DNA from 2 places in the Lysinibacillus sp. NPDC093216 genome. Region 1 is predicted to be linked to the other one. Evidence: riboswitches for the same ligand, from Rfam matches in the RefSeq annotation. Region 1 holds a riboswitch; the other holds the start of a gene.
What was found. Region 1 has a riboswitch for cobalamin ahead of cobT (nicotinate-nucleotide--dimethylbenzimidazole phosphoribosyltransferase). Riboswitches for the same ligand answer to the same signal wherever they lie in the genome.

Region 1 (7,965 bases):
TGGCGGACGAATAGGACCGTCTGCTGTCAGCTCAATACTTGAACCTTGAATGAATGTTCCAGCTGCCATGATGACATCATCCTCATAGCCAGGCATATACGCCGGTTCTGGTGCATAATGCGCATTAATTGGTGAGTTCGCTTGAATTTCACGGCAAAAAGCAATCATTTGTTCCGCGGTTTGGAAAGAAACCGATTGAATTAAATCTGTACGATTAGCATCATAGCTTGGTGATGTATTCATGCCAATTTCCCCTAGCATAGCAGCTGTGAAAATGGCACCTTTTAACGCTTGAGATACAACATGTGGTGCAAGGAAAAATCCTTGATAGAAGTCACCAAGCGTATTTAATGTTGCTCCTGCTTCAGCACCAATACCTGGTGATGTCATTCGATAAGCACATTTTTCTACTAAATCTGCACGCCCCGCAATGTAACCACCAATTTTCGCTAAGCCTCCGCCAGGATTTTTAATGAGCGAGCCTGCTATTAAATCAGCCCCAACCTCGGTCGGTTCCTGTGCCTCAACAAATTCACCGTAGCAATTATCAACGAAAATAACCGCATTTGGTGCTAATTCACGGATTTTTGCACACATTTCTGTAATTTGCGAAATGGTAAAGGATGGGCGTGTTGCATAGCCTTTCGAACGTTGGATAGCAATCATTTTTGTGTTTGCTGTAATTGCAGCTGCAACACCTTCCCAATCGATCTCTTGATTATCGATTAAATCCACATGGCTATAACCGATTTTATAATCTTTTAACGAGCCAGTATCCTTATCGCCACCATCAACTATTGATTGCAATGTATCATACGGCTGACCCGAAATATAAAGTAATTCATCACCTGGACGTAGTACTCCGAATAAGCTAAGTGTAATTGCATGTGTACCAGAAATAATTTGCGGACGTACAATGGCAGCCTCCGCTCCAAAGACCTCTGCATAAACTCGTTCTAGATTGTCACGCCCCTCATCATCATAGCCATAACCATTAGACGGGTGCAGATGATAATCACTAACTTGATGCTTTCGGAACGCAGCAAGCACTTTTTGTTGATTGAAGAATGCCATGTCTTCTACCTTTGCATGAAAAGGGCGTACCTTTTCTTCTATTTTAGCAGCTAATGCTAGTGTTTCTTCTGATAAATTGGTTGTAAAAGTCATTATGTTCTTCTCCATTTCACATTTGTTCAAGTCTTATCTTATCAATTTGTGAGCTTGCCTGCAAAGCTTGCTAATTTCATTAGGCACTAAGCTAAATGACCAACTAAATCTATTTAATTCTGTTATAATAAGGTATTTAATATCTGATAATTCCGAATCAAAAGTCAATGCTTTTCTTTGCAAAAACTTCTAGATACAAAAAGGTAACTTTAATATTTTCTAGTAACTAATCTACAACAACATGAAATGATTTATTCACATAAGGGGTGAAAGGGTTGGCTTGGGAGGTTTTTAGTATCATTGGAACAATTGCCTTCGCAATTTCTGGAGCAATAATTGCAATGGAGGAAGAATACGATTTATTCGGTGTCTATATACTCGGTATCGTAACTGCTTTCGGCGGTGGAGCTATACGAAATCTACTCATAGGTTTACCTGTAACAACATTGTGGGGTCAAGATATGATGTTTCAAATCGCCATTGCAGCCATTACAATTTTTTTCTTATTTCCACATCGTCTCATTCAGCATTGGCATCGCTGGGGCAATTTCACTGATGCTATCGGATTATCGGCATTTGCGATTCAAGGTGCCCTTTATGCTGTGAAGCTCGACATGCCTATTAGTGCCGTTATTGTAGCTGCTGTCTTAACAGGGTCAGGTGGTGGAATTGTTCGCGATTTATTAGCTAGACGTAAACCGTTAGTTCTTCGTGATGAAGTCTATGGCGTTTGGGCAGCATTAGCCGGGCTTATCATCGGACTTCAACTTTTTACAGGGGATATCTTTTTATATGTATTATTTGGTGTGATCACAGTACTAAGAATACTTTCATATATGAAGAAATGGCGTTTACCGTTACGGAGGTTGAATCGAGCATAGTTATACTGTTGCATAATTTAAAAGCCCAAATATCTGATTTGGGCTTTTTTTGAATTTATAAATTCCTTATTTATCACAAACTCCGTGCATCCACAGCAGCAGCTAAAGTTAATTTTTCAACAGCAACATAGCTTCTTCTAAAGTAGCCATATTTTTCATCATAGAACATGCTGCGTCTAAAATAGGAAAGGCTAAAGCTGCACCAGAGCCCTCACCCAATCGCATATTCATCAGCAACATCGGTTCAACTCCGAGCATTTCAGCAGCAATTTTTGCACCTGGTTCTTCTGAGGCATGTGAAGGAATGATATAGTCTTTTACGTTTGGTTCGAGTTCGTATGCGATAAGGGCAGCGATGGTAGAAATAAAACCATCAATAACAACAGGTTTACGATGTGCGGCGGCTGCAAGTATTACTCCAGCCATAGCGCCTATTTCTAATCCACCGACCTTTGCAAGAATATCAATAGCATCATCGCGATTTGGTTTATTTAATGCAATAGCATTGTGAATGACTTCTACTTTATGTGCAATCCCCCCTGGTCCTACTCCTGCACCAAAGCCTGTCACTTCATTTGGATGACATTCGTGAAGAACCGATAATATGGCAGCACTCGGCGTTGTATTACCGATGCCCATTTCACCTGTCCCGAGTACATTGATTCCTTTTTTGATTTCTTCCGTTGCTACCTCAATTCCTACTTCAATAGATTGAATGGCTTCTTCCCTTGACATAGCAGGACCTTTTGCCATATTGTCCGTGCCATATTTAATTTTTTTTATGATAACACCAGCATCATGTGGAATATCCTCTTTTACACCAACGTCTACTGTGACAATTTTTGCATCTGTGATTTTTGCGATAGCACAGACACCTGTTCCTCCTCTAGGAAAATTTAATGTTTGAAAGACCGTCACATTTTGTGGATTAGGTGTTACCCCTTCATCACAAACACCATGGTCTGCTGCACAGACAATTATCGCCTTTTTATCAATCGCAGGAAATAGGTCTCCTGTAATTCCAGATAGTTGTACAGCAAGAGCCTCCAGTTTCCCCAAGCTTCCAGGAGGCTTGCAAAGTGCATCTATGCGTTCCCTTGCCTTCTCCATCATTTTGTAGTCAGCACTTTGAATGTTTTGAATCGTTTGTTGTAATAATTGCATGAAAATTTCCCCTTTCTTTTTTGCCCTTGTTACTCGAAGAATGATTTAGAGAAAAAAATAAAAAGCCTGTAGTTTATTCCATAACAAATAAACTACAGACTTTTCCATCGTCTATATAACCGAAGCAGATAGGCAGGTCTCCTGGCTCAATTTCAACATTTCATAGAACCTTCCCAGCAAGACGCTAGTGGCATTCTCTATGAAACTCCCTTTTACAGTGGTGGGACCGCTAAAGCTTTTCACTTTATTCCCTATTCTCCCGCAGTGGGCACCTAACGCTTTTATGCAATTACTTTAAATCTACGGCAAAGCGCTCATTGTGTCAACATTTTAAATTTTCAAGCTTCATTGTTATTTAAGTAAATAAATATGCTTAATTATTCATATTTAAAAACTTTAACACAAAATACTAAAGTAATAACTGCTATAGCAGTTATTACTGATAATTCAGTCAGATAAGTGTTGAGATTTTGTGTCTCGAAGATCAGTGTTTTTCTAATAGCTTCAATAATATAATTAAGTGGATTAATATAAACAAATGGCATTAGAAATTTTGGCCACACATCGCTCGGGAAGAAAGTACCACCTAAAAAAATGAAAACTAGATTTGAAAGATTCCCCATAGTTGTGGCATTTTTTGCGTTATTAGCGTAAATTCCGATTATTAAACCGATGGCTAATAAGCTAAGACCACCCATTAATAACAATGGAATTAATAAAAGAGTATAAATTGAATTAAAATTTAATTGAACATTAAAAATGAAAACACTAATGCCCAAAATAATAACTGTTTGTATAGCCATAATGAAAAGCTGTGTACTGAAAATAGATACCATTATTTTTGATGTAGAGATTGGAGTAACTTTAATTTTTTTAAAAATACCCCTTTCCCTATACGAAGCAATCATAACGGGTAAAGCTATAAGACCTATAGCTCCATAAGCCATCCCTAGAATACCAGGGAAAATATAGGACATATATGACATACCCTCTCTTGCAGCGTCTTTCCCTGCTGTACCCATTAAAGCCATCATTAGAATAGGGAACACCGTACTCATAATAACCGCTTGTTTATTTCTTATTTCCATTTTGAAAAATATAGAAGATAAATTAACAAAACTATTCATAATTTCAAAACACTTCCAGTCATATTTAAGAATACATCTTCTAAATTTGCTTTTTGAATATTAATGCTCGTTGTTGTTATTCTTTTTTCATCTTCTAATTTATTTATATAATCTAACGTTTTTCTAATATCCTTCGTGTATAAGTAGAAATAGTCATCTTCTTTTTTAATCTTATCTACTGTCGAACAACTTTCTAAATACTGGACAGAAGAATCTACTATTAAACCTATTTTAATAACCGAGTTTAAATTAGCATTTTTAATAATTTCTTCAGGTTTTCCTACTGTATAAATACTCCCATCGTTTATAAAACATACATTATCACAGAGTGCTTCTACTTCTTCCATATAATGTGTCGTTAGGATTATTGTTGTCCCTTCTTTTCTAATATCCTTAATAATATGCCACAAATCTTTTCTAGAGTTTGGATCTAAACCAGTTGTTGGTTCATCCAAAAACAAGACCTGTGGTTTATTGAGAATACTTAATGCTATACTTATTCTTTGTTTTTGCCCGCCAGAAAGTTTATTAACGTAAGCTCTTTTATGTTCTTGCATATTGACTTTTTTTAATAAGTCTTCAATTTCTTTTTCAGTAATCTCCATATTGTATAATGTGGCGAAAAATTCGAACAATTCATCCACCTTAATATGATCAAAATAGGAGTTTGACTGAAATTGTACACCTATAAGTGGTTTAATTTTATCTCCATCTTTTGTAACATCTAAACCATTGACAGTTATGGTGCCAGTGAATCCATTTTTAACTCCTTGTACACATTCTAATAAAGTTGTTTTTCCAGCTCCGTTTGGTCCTAGTAACCCAAACACTTCATTGTGGTTTATCGTTAAATTAATATTTTTCAATATTTGTTTATTTAAGGTATACGAAAAACTCAAATCTTTTATTGATATTGCTTCATTCAATTAGAACACCTCAATTATGATAGAATGATTCGCTTCATTGTTGCATGATTTAACTTTTCATTTATAAATGCTTGCATGTCTTTAATATCAATATTATCAAGAACTTGAAGCATTTCATCTAATGATAAATGATGCCTTTCAATAACCCGCTCATTACCTAAAAATAATAAAAAATCCTTATCATTTTCTAATATCTTGTAAATTTTATGCTGTAAAAACTTTTTGCTTTTCTCTAAATATTTATTCATAATGTTAATTTCTTTACTGTCTATATTCATCTTTTCATTAATATGTAAGATGAGTGATTCTAAATCTTCTTGTTCAGTAATAAATTGGACTTGCAAAATACTTTCATATTTAAAATGAAAAGGTAAGCACACGATAAAATACACACTTTGTTTTTTCAACCGAAATTCTTCATACAGCAATCCCGTGTCATTCATTGTCATCATCATACTAAACAAAGATAAATAAATTTTTTCATCTTTTGATAATCCATTGTTAAATTCATAACATATAGATACAAAAGAAGAGGATGATTTATCTGAATTTTCTTTCGTTTTTATCATAACATCTGTTTCTATAAAAGTAGAAGGCTCTATCGTATCCCTTATCATTGAATTGATACGTATTTCCTCTCCTTCTGAAGATATCTCATAATGCTTGTCAATAATTCCAGAAAAATCATCCATATTTTTTTTACCACTATATAAAATGGAGAAGTTTTTACTATTATTTAAGTATTTTATTACATCAAGGATTTGGTTTAATTTCATTTTTGATAGTGTTAATTCAGTTCCCAGTATTGAATGGCTTAAATTCTCATCCCAAATATTCTCGGTGATTATATCTTGAATATTCTTTTGATCAATGAATGTGCGACTCTTCTTCTCTAACATAACTGTCTTTTTTTCATTAACAAATGAAATATTGTCGATATTTGGATTGCTTAGAACGAACAATACTATCTTAATTAATTCTTCTACATCCTCTTCTTTGCACGACAACAATAAATAAAAATATTCATAAGAAGTAGAAAGTTTGTATTCAACTCCTTTTTCATTTAAGATATCTCTTAATTGATTTTCATTTGAATAATGGCAGCTTAATAATAAATGTTCCATTAGATGAACTATTCCATAATAATTTTTGTGTTCATAACGTGAACCGATATTAAACCAAAAAATAATATGAGATAAGTAACTTGTTTCATTCCTCAAATGATAAATAGGTATATCGTTTTTCGATAAAGTGTATTTATATTTTTTCATATGTTTATGCATCCTCTTAGCATCTACTTAATTCTATAATCATTTTCTTCGTCTTTATGTCCAATAAAAAATTCATATATAACTCCCTCGGATACACCATTTATATTTAAATACTCATTAATTTCATCATCAAAAAAGCCTCCAACAGCTAACGTACCTAAATTCATAGCAGTATTCGTTAAATATATATTTTGTCCTAAATGACCAGCATCAAGGTGAGCAAATCTATATGCTCTATCTCCATATTTGTAAGATAGCCTAGGGAATACAGCTGTTATGAACATCAGAATTGACGCATTTTTAGCAATATCACTGTAAGAGGTTAATGATGGTAAACAATCTTCTTGAGACCCTTCCTTTAATAACTCGAGACAATGTAATTTAACATTATAATGATATAAACCCTGTTCTAAATTCTCTACATTGTTTACTAGTAAATAAATTTCTAAAGGATATAGACCACCAGCTGATGGCACGGTTCTTAATTCCTGTAAAGAATTTGTTTGTTTTGATGGTAAAAAGTCATTAATTCCATAGCTCATATATAATAAATATGATAATTGCTTAAAAGAGATTGGTTTATTAATAAATTTTCTAACACTACGCCTTTCTAAAAGAACCTCAGTGAAACTTTTATTAATAATTAAATTATGAAAGTTTTTCTCTAATTGGATTCTCTTATTAGACGTGTATGTTTTATATGGCATATGACTTGCTTCTAAGAAGTTTTTCTCTGTCAAAACACTCATTATATTTTTTCCCAGCATCTTTTCCTTCAATGAATTTAATTTTGTATTTTCATGGAAAATTTCGTACATACTGGAATTTTTTAACAGCGTTTCCTCAACCTTTTTTGATAGAATTTCTACTTCTGTTATCTGACTCAAAAAATCACACCCTTTTTTAATTTTATTTTCATCCTATTAAGGGAACGGATGTGGTATTGGGTTTAGTTCTTCAAAATTCATGACTGTATCTTTTAAATTTATTTTTTTCGGTACTTCATATATCCTTGTTCCACCAGCTCTCGGAATTACATGATCATTAGTAATTTCCGTGAAACCTGGAATTACCACCCTAATTACATGATACCCCCTTTTTTTAACATCCTCTGTTGTTAAATCGTAAATAACAACATCATGTCCTTGTCTTCTTAACATTTCTAGAGTTATTGCTAGCTGTGTTTTATGAGAATTTTCATATTCAGGATATGCTTGATTAATGTTGACAATATTATTAGATTGATATGCGAACTGAATGTGCTTTTTCATATTATTATTCGTAAATAGTCTTACTCTACTATGAAAATCTCGTATATCACTATAATCTTCTTTAAATTCGTCTGAAACTCCCTCAACAAAATCTCTTTTCCAGCTAATTCTTCCTTGAGATAATTCTATAAGGGTTTTAATGACTGCATCCTTCAAAT
Region 2 (7,965 bases), on a different contig from region 1:
TTGGTGTTAAAGTACCTGTACGATCCAAACGGTTCATATACACATTAATCGGGCTTACAATCAAGTGGAAGTGCTTCGATTGTGGTACATACACTAAGAATGTCAAAAGAGTTAGTAAGTGCACCCACCACATTACAAAGAAAACAACAGCCGCTGCTGATGCTGGTAAGAAACTAAAAATAGCGGCAATGCTAGAAGCAACTGGCTCTGTATAAGTTAGTTCTTCACCATGCCAAATTATTCCCATACCATTTGCAAGTAATGTGGATACCATTAACCCACCAATGAAAATTAGGACAAGACCATTTTTCCAGCCTCGTTTTAGACGTACTAGCTTTTCTACATAGCGTCGGTAAAATGCCCACACAACCGCCACTAAAATCATTAATACTACAAGCTCTTGGAAGAATGTAAACACACTGTAGAAAACGCCAAGCGGTAAATGTGATCCAGGTGCTAACCCCTTCCAAATTAAATCAATGGCACCAAGCTGCACCATCAAAAATCCATAGAAGAACATGACGTGAATTAAACCACTCTTTGGATCTTTTAATAGCTTGTTTTGGCCAAGTACATTGACCATAAGATAACGAACTCGTTCTTTAACACTTTCATCAAACTCAACCTTTTTCCCCAATTGCACAAACTTATAGCGTGTTTTTAACAGATAGAAAAACAATCCTACTGCATAAAGCACAACCACGACTGTTAGAACAATGTTTGCAATTACTAATGGACTCATGGTTGGTCCCCCCTTTAGTTTGTCGTAAGTTTCTCTCTTTGTGGTAAATTTGCTAGCTCATACGTAAATGTACGTCATTCCATCATTATATTCCCATTCTAATAAATGAGTGAGCATTCAGTCAACATAAAACGGAAATATTTCTGATAATTTTATATTCTTACATTTTACAAGAAAAAAAGCCACCTTGAATTTTTCAGAGTGACTATTTTTCTTATTATTTACAAATATAACTTCTCACCATAACGTGGGATGATTTCCGTTCTAATTGAAATTATTCCGATAAAAACTGAAATTGTTCCGATAAAACGAGAAAACATTCCGATAAAAGCTAAAATTGTTCCGATAAAGTGAGATTTTGTTCCGATAAATCTCCAAAGTATTTATATAAAAATGAATTATAGTCGGAACGGAAATCAACCCCATGTATTGCTAACGAGCGTAATTTGTCTATAAATAGCAGACTATTTTTTAAAGACATTGCCGCTTCGAATATACTCAACATCTGCGACATTCAATCTAAAATTAACAACACGTGCTGCTGCAAATAAATAGTCAGATAGACGGTTTAAATATTTTTGTACAATTGTCGGTACGTCTTCGATTTCCTTCATAAGCGTTACCATTTGACGCTCTGCTCGACGTGCTACTGTGCGAGCAATGTGTAATGTTGCAGCTGCTGGTGCACCACCTGGGAGAATAAAGCGCTGTAACGGCGGTGCTTCATCTGACAATGCATCAATACGCGTTTCCAACACTTCAATTGGCTGCTCTGTCAGCTTATAATGACGTTCCTTCATGACGTTAGCAAGGTCGCCACCCGCATCAAAAAGCTCATGTTGAATCGTTTCTAAATCAATTAAAATATCCTTGAATAACTCACGATCTAATTCACTAACTGCCTTACCAATAAAAGAATTTAATTCATCGATGGCCCCATATGTTTCAACGCGTAAGCTATCTTTATCAACGCGTCCACCGATAAGACTTGTTTTCCCTGTATCGCCTGTTTTCGTGTAAAGCTTCATTTCTCTCATCTCCTAGAATTATTTTATCAATTTCGCCTTGGCGTAATTGTTGCTGTCGCTACGTTAGCACTACGCTTTCGCACAGATAAACAATGCGTTCGGATTTTGAATTGTGCCCTCACAATTCATTCCCTTGAAAATCCGTGACATCCGCCGGAGGCATTATCTTCATTCAGCAGAGGTTTCTGCTGAATGAAGATAATTTTCTATTGCCTGCACAGTTGTTTCAAAAACACCTTTACCGATAATCTTACCTACATCAGTAATGGGGCCTCCGTACAGCATTTCTTCCCCTTTTTGTGTAGCTGCTATCAATAAACTATCTGTAGCAGTACCTGTCGCAATTGTACCACTAAGCTCATCACGAATATTTTCCGATTGCAATGCCTTTGTTTTCGCCTCGGTAGCCGTCATCATTGCTTGGAAAAACGCTTCTTCTGATAAACAACCATTAACAATAACCCACGTATTTATTGTACCAATATGTGGTTCATCTTGTCTTTCATGTGTACGAGACACATCAACAGCATTGCCAACTCCGGCCGTAACTGCAACAAGTACGCTGCCAAAGGAAGCTTTAAATTCATTAATAGCTACAAGATTTGTTGGGACAGCTGTTAACATGACGACGGTACTTGTAGATGAAAAATGCTCTTTTAGTAAAAATCCAGCAACCTCTTTCTTTACATCACTAATGACATAATCTATTGGTACAGAGCGATTTAACAGACAATCATACCAACCGATACCCGGATTATGGACAGCTGAGGACACTGTTTTTAACGGAAACTCTGATTGAAGCTTAATATAACGATCTGTAATAGTGAAATTTTCTTTTGTAATGACAGCACGCTGCTGATGTTCAACTGAGGCTGGCATCATTGTAATTTGAGGCTTTGGAATTTCTGGATGTGCATAAGTTGCAACTCTGGCATGATAAACATCTTCGATTTGCGAAGCGATTAATACTTCATGTGGCGCCCCCAATGCTCGCATCCGACCTTCCTCCATTAGTAATAATTCATCACAATAGAGGGAGGCTAAATTCATATCATGTAGTACCATAATAACGGTCAAACCACTTTCAATTGCTTCTTTTCGCACCATATCTAAAATTTGGCGTTGATGAGCAATATCTAGATGGTTCGTTGGTTCATCTAGCAGCAATATTTCCGCGGTTTGTGCAAGAGCTTGAGCTACAAATACCCTTTGCTGTTCACCGCCCGACAAAAATTCCAACGGTGTCTGTTCATAGCGTTTCACACCAGTTTGCATCATGGCATGTTGTACTGCTTGTTCATCGCGATCAGACCAGCTTGAAAAGAAGCCTGTTTGATGTGGATAACGCCCAAGTGATACTGCCTCCCGTACACTGTTTGAAAAGGCATTAGCGTGTAATTGTGGAAGCACCGCCATTTTTTTTGCTAATGCACGAGCATTGTAAGAGCTACTATTTTTGCCATCTACTAATATAGTGCCTGCAGTTGCTGGTAGTATGCCACTTATTACTTTTAACAGTGTGGATTTCCCGCTACCATTCGGCCCTAAAATCCCTAGTATTTTGCCTTTTTCAACGGAAAAACTTATATCCTGGACGATCGGTACGTCTTCATAGCCGCCGGAAAGATGTTCAACAACAATCATGCCCGTACCCCCTTGCTTCTACGTTGCTTATAAAAAATATAGGAAAAAACGGGCGCCCCAATAAATGCAGTAATGACACCAATCGGTAGCTCTCTTGGCATAATAATTGTTCGTGCTATTAAATCACAAATAATCAGCAAAGTTGCCCCATTTAAAAATGATAATGGCAATAAATGACGGTGATCAGAACCCCAAACCATTCTCGTCATATGAGGAACAACTAAACCAACAAAGCCAATCGTTCCAGAAACAGCTACCGCAGCTCCCGTCAACATGGATCCACCCACTAAAATAATATATTTACTGCGCTTAACATTGACACCTAAATGCTGCGCGCGTTCTTCACCATATAACAGAACATTTAACTCGCGTCTTTGTGTCCAAAGCATAATTGAGCCAATTATGACAAACGGAATAATCATCTGAACATATGGCCAACCACGCATCGATACTGAGCCTAGCAACCATCCGATTACTTGGCGTAGCTCTTCACCAGACAATGCAATCATTAATGAAATCAAAGAACCTAAAAATGAACTAAATATAACCCCTGTTAAAATAAGAGTTTCCATTTTTAGCGAGCGGTCTACTATTCTAGCAAAGCCCATAACAGCTACCATCGTTAATATGGCACCTATCATACTAAAGGTCGGCAATGTAAAATGGCCTACTACAGGTATTGATATACTAAAAAAAATTGTCATAACTGCGCCAACTGATGCACCAGAGGAAACACCTAATGTATAAGGATCAGCCAAAGGATTTTTTAATAAGCCCTGAAAAGCTGCCCCTGCAATTGCAAGTGACGCCCCTACAAGCCCTGCCAGCAGGACTCGGGGTAATCGAATTTTCCATAAAATATTGGCGGCTGTTTCATCAGCCGCCTTATTCCACAACACTTCTAGTGGAATATGAACTGAGCCTATCGCCACACCACACCAGATGCTAATGGTTAGAAGCGTAATTGCTGTTACATAGGCTACAATTGTTTTACTCATTTAAACGCCTCAGGGTAGACAGCTTTTGCTAGTTCCTCAAGACCATCTGCTAATCGAGGACCTTGACGACTTATCATATTTTCATCTACTTGTACTATGGCTTTATTTTTTACGGCAGAGATTGTCTCAAAGCCTGCACGTTGTGGAATTTTCGTTAAAATTTCAGGTACATAATTATATGCCACAACAATGACATCTGGATTTTTCGCGATAATTTTTTCAGCATCGATTTGATACCAGTCATTTACATCTGCTGCCACATTTTCAGCATGAATCATTTCTAGCATTTCATTCATAAATGTACCTTTACCAGCTGTATAAATCTGTGGCTCATCAGACGATTCTACAAAGACTTTCTTCGGCTCAACACCGTCAAGTTTTGTTTCAACTTCTTTAACTTTTGCCTTCATATTTGCAACAATTTTTTTAGCTTCTTCTAGTTTTCCTGTTGCACGACCAAGCTGTTCAATCGTTGTGTAAGTTTCATTAAAGTTTTTTGCATCCGCTACAACAAATACTTTCACACCTACCGCCTCAAGCTGTTCAATGGCTCCTTTTGAATAACTCATACCTGACGCATGCGTAAAAACGATATCTGGCGATAAAGCAATAATTTTTTCAATATTATAATCCATACCGCCAACCTTTTCTTTTTTAGTAACCTCTGGTGGATAATCGTCATTATCGGTCACGCCAACTATTTCATTATTTAAGCCAAGGCCAAATAATATTTCTGTGTTACTCGGAATGAGTGAGACAATTTTTTCAGGAGGTGCCTCTAGCGTAATATCCTTGCCAGTAGCATCCTTTATCGTCATTGGGAATGTTGCTTGATCTACTTTTGCAGTCTCTTGTTGCTCAGAAGATGACGGCTTTTCATTTGTCGCCTCTTTTGTATTACATGCAGCAAGTAAGCCCATAGCTAAAAATGCTGATAACCCTATTTTCCAAATTTTCTTCATGTGAATCCTCCTTAGTCTATTTGTGCGTATAGTTTTTATTGTTTTTCTGATTGATCGATACATTTTAGTTTTTGATCGCCTAACATTGTGGGGTTATCGTCAACATTGCGAACTTCCAGCCAACATTTTGAGTTTATCACCTAACATTGTGAATTTATCACCCAACTTTTTGAGTTTATCGCCTAACATTGTGAATTTATCGCCCATGTTTTCAAATTTATCGACATTCATCTTCCAAAACAAATACCCCTCATCATAAAATAATGAGGGGGTCAAATTTGCACAAAAATACATATACAAAATCCACCATCCTATCCTCGTAGGCTACAACGTGTTTTCTATAAAGGCAGGTCTCCTGGCTCGTGCTCCATACGCTTTTTCAAGCCTTCCCGAAATTTTCAGTGGCGCAGATTGAAAAAACTCACACATACAGTGGCGGGACCGCATCGGAATTACACCGATTTCCCTTTTCACTTTACTTAAGTAAAGAACCTTTATAATATTCAGTTGATTGTATTATACATGAAAATGAAAGAAGTCGCCTCCATTCGAGACGACTTCTAAACAAATCAATATACTAAAAGAAGTTAAACGATATCTGAAAAATACTGTACCGTTTTCATTGGTGCACCCATTTCTCGCAATGCCCATGTGTGCTCTAAATAAATATCTGCTAGCTTCTCATATTTGCCACCGAATCTTTGTGCCCATTCGACTGCTACCACACTTTCATATAAATGCGCCATTTTCTCTGCGACCTTTTTTGCTTCAAACGTTTTTGTTGCATCATCTAAACGGCTAAATGTTTGCAAAGTTGATTCTAGTTTTGCTAATTGATCCACGACAATTTCAACTAATGGACTGGCAACTAGTTTTTCTAGACGTTCTTCCATGACACGAACAAACATTTCGTGCGCATGAAACTTATCAACTAAACGAATGAGCTCTAAAGCTAAAATATTCGCAGTCCCTTCCCACACAGTAAGTACCTGTGCATCTCTTAATAACCGAGGTGTAACAAAATCTTCAATATAGCCGTTTCCGCCATGTAATTCAATGGCTTCACTAGCATAATGTACAGCTTGCTCTGCCGTTTCTTTTTTCATGATAGCAATATACAAGCGGTTTAAAATAATGTCTTCTTTATTCCCCTGCCCACTAGTTACTTTATCGTAAAGCTGAATAAGATCAAAAACCGTGGCAACTTCTACATGAAGCTTGGCAGCGAATTTCCCTAGTGTATCCTGAATCATAGGATATTGCGTTAAAGGTTTACCAAAGGCATGACGATTTGTCACATAATACTTCGCCTCTAAATATCCGCGGCGCATAATGCCGATAGAAGCAACCGCATTGCAAATTCTTGATAAATTAAGTGCCTCCAGCATATAATAAATTCCTTTATTCGGATCACCAACAACATATGCTAGCGCACCATCAAATTCCACCTCACCAGAAGGCACTGCTCTAACGCCAAGTTTATCCTTTAAACGCCGAATGCGGAGATTATTAACTGTGCCATCCTCATTTCGCCACGGAACTGCAAATAATGTTAAGCCCTTTGAGCCTACCTGAGCCCCTTTCATGCGCGCCAATACCATAGTTACTCCACACATTCCTGCGTTTGATGCAAAATATTTTTCCCCAAATAAGCGATACTGATTGCCGTCCTGTCTTGCCTCCACAACATTCGCCCCAACATCAGAGCCACCTTGACGCTCCGTTAAAAATGTAGCCCCCTCATATAGCTCTGTATCTCCTGTTGCACAAACATGTGGTAAAAAGCGCTCCTTTACCTCATCACTCGCATAATGATCAAGGAGATAAGCCGTTGCCATTGTTAAAGTAACAGGACAGTAAAAGCCTGGCTCAGCATGTGATAGTATATAGCCTTGAGCAAAGCTATACACATAATTTCCCTTCCTACCTAATTGCGGAATATCCTTATGCACATAGCCAACTATGCCGGTATTGTACGTTTCTTCTATTGTTTTTTTATAGCCATCATTAACCCAAACCTCTGACACTTCTTCACCATAGGCATTATACCTTTGTAATCGAGGTTCACCCTCTCGATCCGTATGTTTGGCTCTCACATCAATATCTCCAGCACAAAGCTCACCAAAATCTGTTAACTCACGTTTTGCATAGTCCACAAACTCTTTATCTAGCATCATTTCTAAAACTTTATGAAGTGTATCATTATCGTTAAAAAAATTTGTTGTTTTCATTTCTTCCCGCTGTAAAACCTTCATGCTATCTCACCTCTTGTCCCTTCAAGGATTGTTTTAGTATTTTGCCCGATGCATTTCGTGGTAACGCTTCCACACGTTCAAAGATGCGTGGAATTTTATATTTAGCAAGATGCTCCTCCAAATAAGCTTTCAGTTCATCCTCGTCAATTTCCGTTTTAGCGGCATAAACGGCCTTCACCGTTTCTCCCCACTCCGGATGCGGTACACCTATTACTGCCACTTCAAAAATCCCCTCATAGCTCAACATACTATCTTCAATTTCTTTCGGATAAATATTCACACCGCCTGACAAAATGACATCCTTTTTACGATCGACAATCCAAATATAGCCGTCCT

Region 2: it holds a riboswitch for cobalamin, as region 1 does, so the genes downstream of both, ACQKOG_RS13970 (hypothetical protein) here and cobT (nicotinate-nucleotide--dimethylbenzimidazole phosphoribosyltransferase) in region 1, are expected to answer to the same signal.

What each region holds. Positions count from the first base shown of each region.
Region 1 is NZ_JBNNVB010000001.1:98,905-106,869, forward strand. It holds gene ACQKOG_RS00540 (aminotransferase class I/II-fold pyridoxal phosphate-dependent enzyme) at 1-1,167, opposite strand, end outside; gene ACQKOG_RS00545 (trimeric intracellular cation channel family protein) at 1,443-2,048, shown strand; gene cobT (nicotinate-nucleotide--dimethylbenzimidazole phosphoribosyltransferase) at 2,157-3,212, opposite strand; cobalamin riboswitch at 3,327-3,503, opposite strand; gene ACQKOG_RS00555 (ABC transporter permease) at 3,590-4,339, opposite strand; gene ACQKOG_RS00560 (ABC transporter ATP-binding protein) at 4,336-5,265, opposite strand; gene ACQKOG_RS00565 (M16 family metallopeptidase) at 5,280-6,536, opposite strand; gene ACQKOG_RS00570 (SagB/ThcOx family dehydrogenase) at 6,560-7,423, opposite strand; gene ACQKOG_RS00575 (YcaO-like family protein) at 7,460-7,965, opposite strand, start outside.
Region 2 is NZ_JBNNVB010000011.1:78,779-86,743, forward strand. It holds gene ACQKOG_RS13945 (heterodisulfide reductase-related iron-sulfur binding cluster) at 1-742, opposite strand, end outside; gene ACQKOG_RS13950 (cob(I)yrinic acid a,c-diamide adenosyltransferase) at 1,207-1,770, opposite strand; gene ACQKOG_RS13955 (adenosylcobinamide amidohydrolase) at 1,939-3,414, opposite strand; gene ACQKOG_RS13960 (FecCD family ABC transporter permease) at 3,411-4,412, opposite strand; gene ACQKOG_RS13965 (ABC transporter substrate-binding protein) at 4,409-5,374, opposite strand; gene ACQKOG_RS13970 (hypothetical protein) at 5,474-5,674, opposite strand; cobalamin riboswitch at 5,703-5,885, opposite strand; gene ACQKOG_RS13975 (acyl-CoA dehydrogenase family protein) at 5,962-7,629, opposite strand; gene ACQKOG_RS13980 (class I adenylate-forming enzyme family protein) at 7,631-7,965, opposite strand, start outside.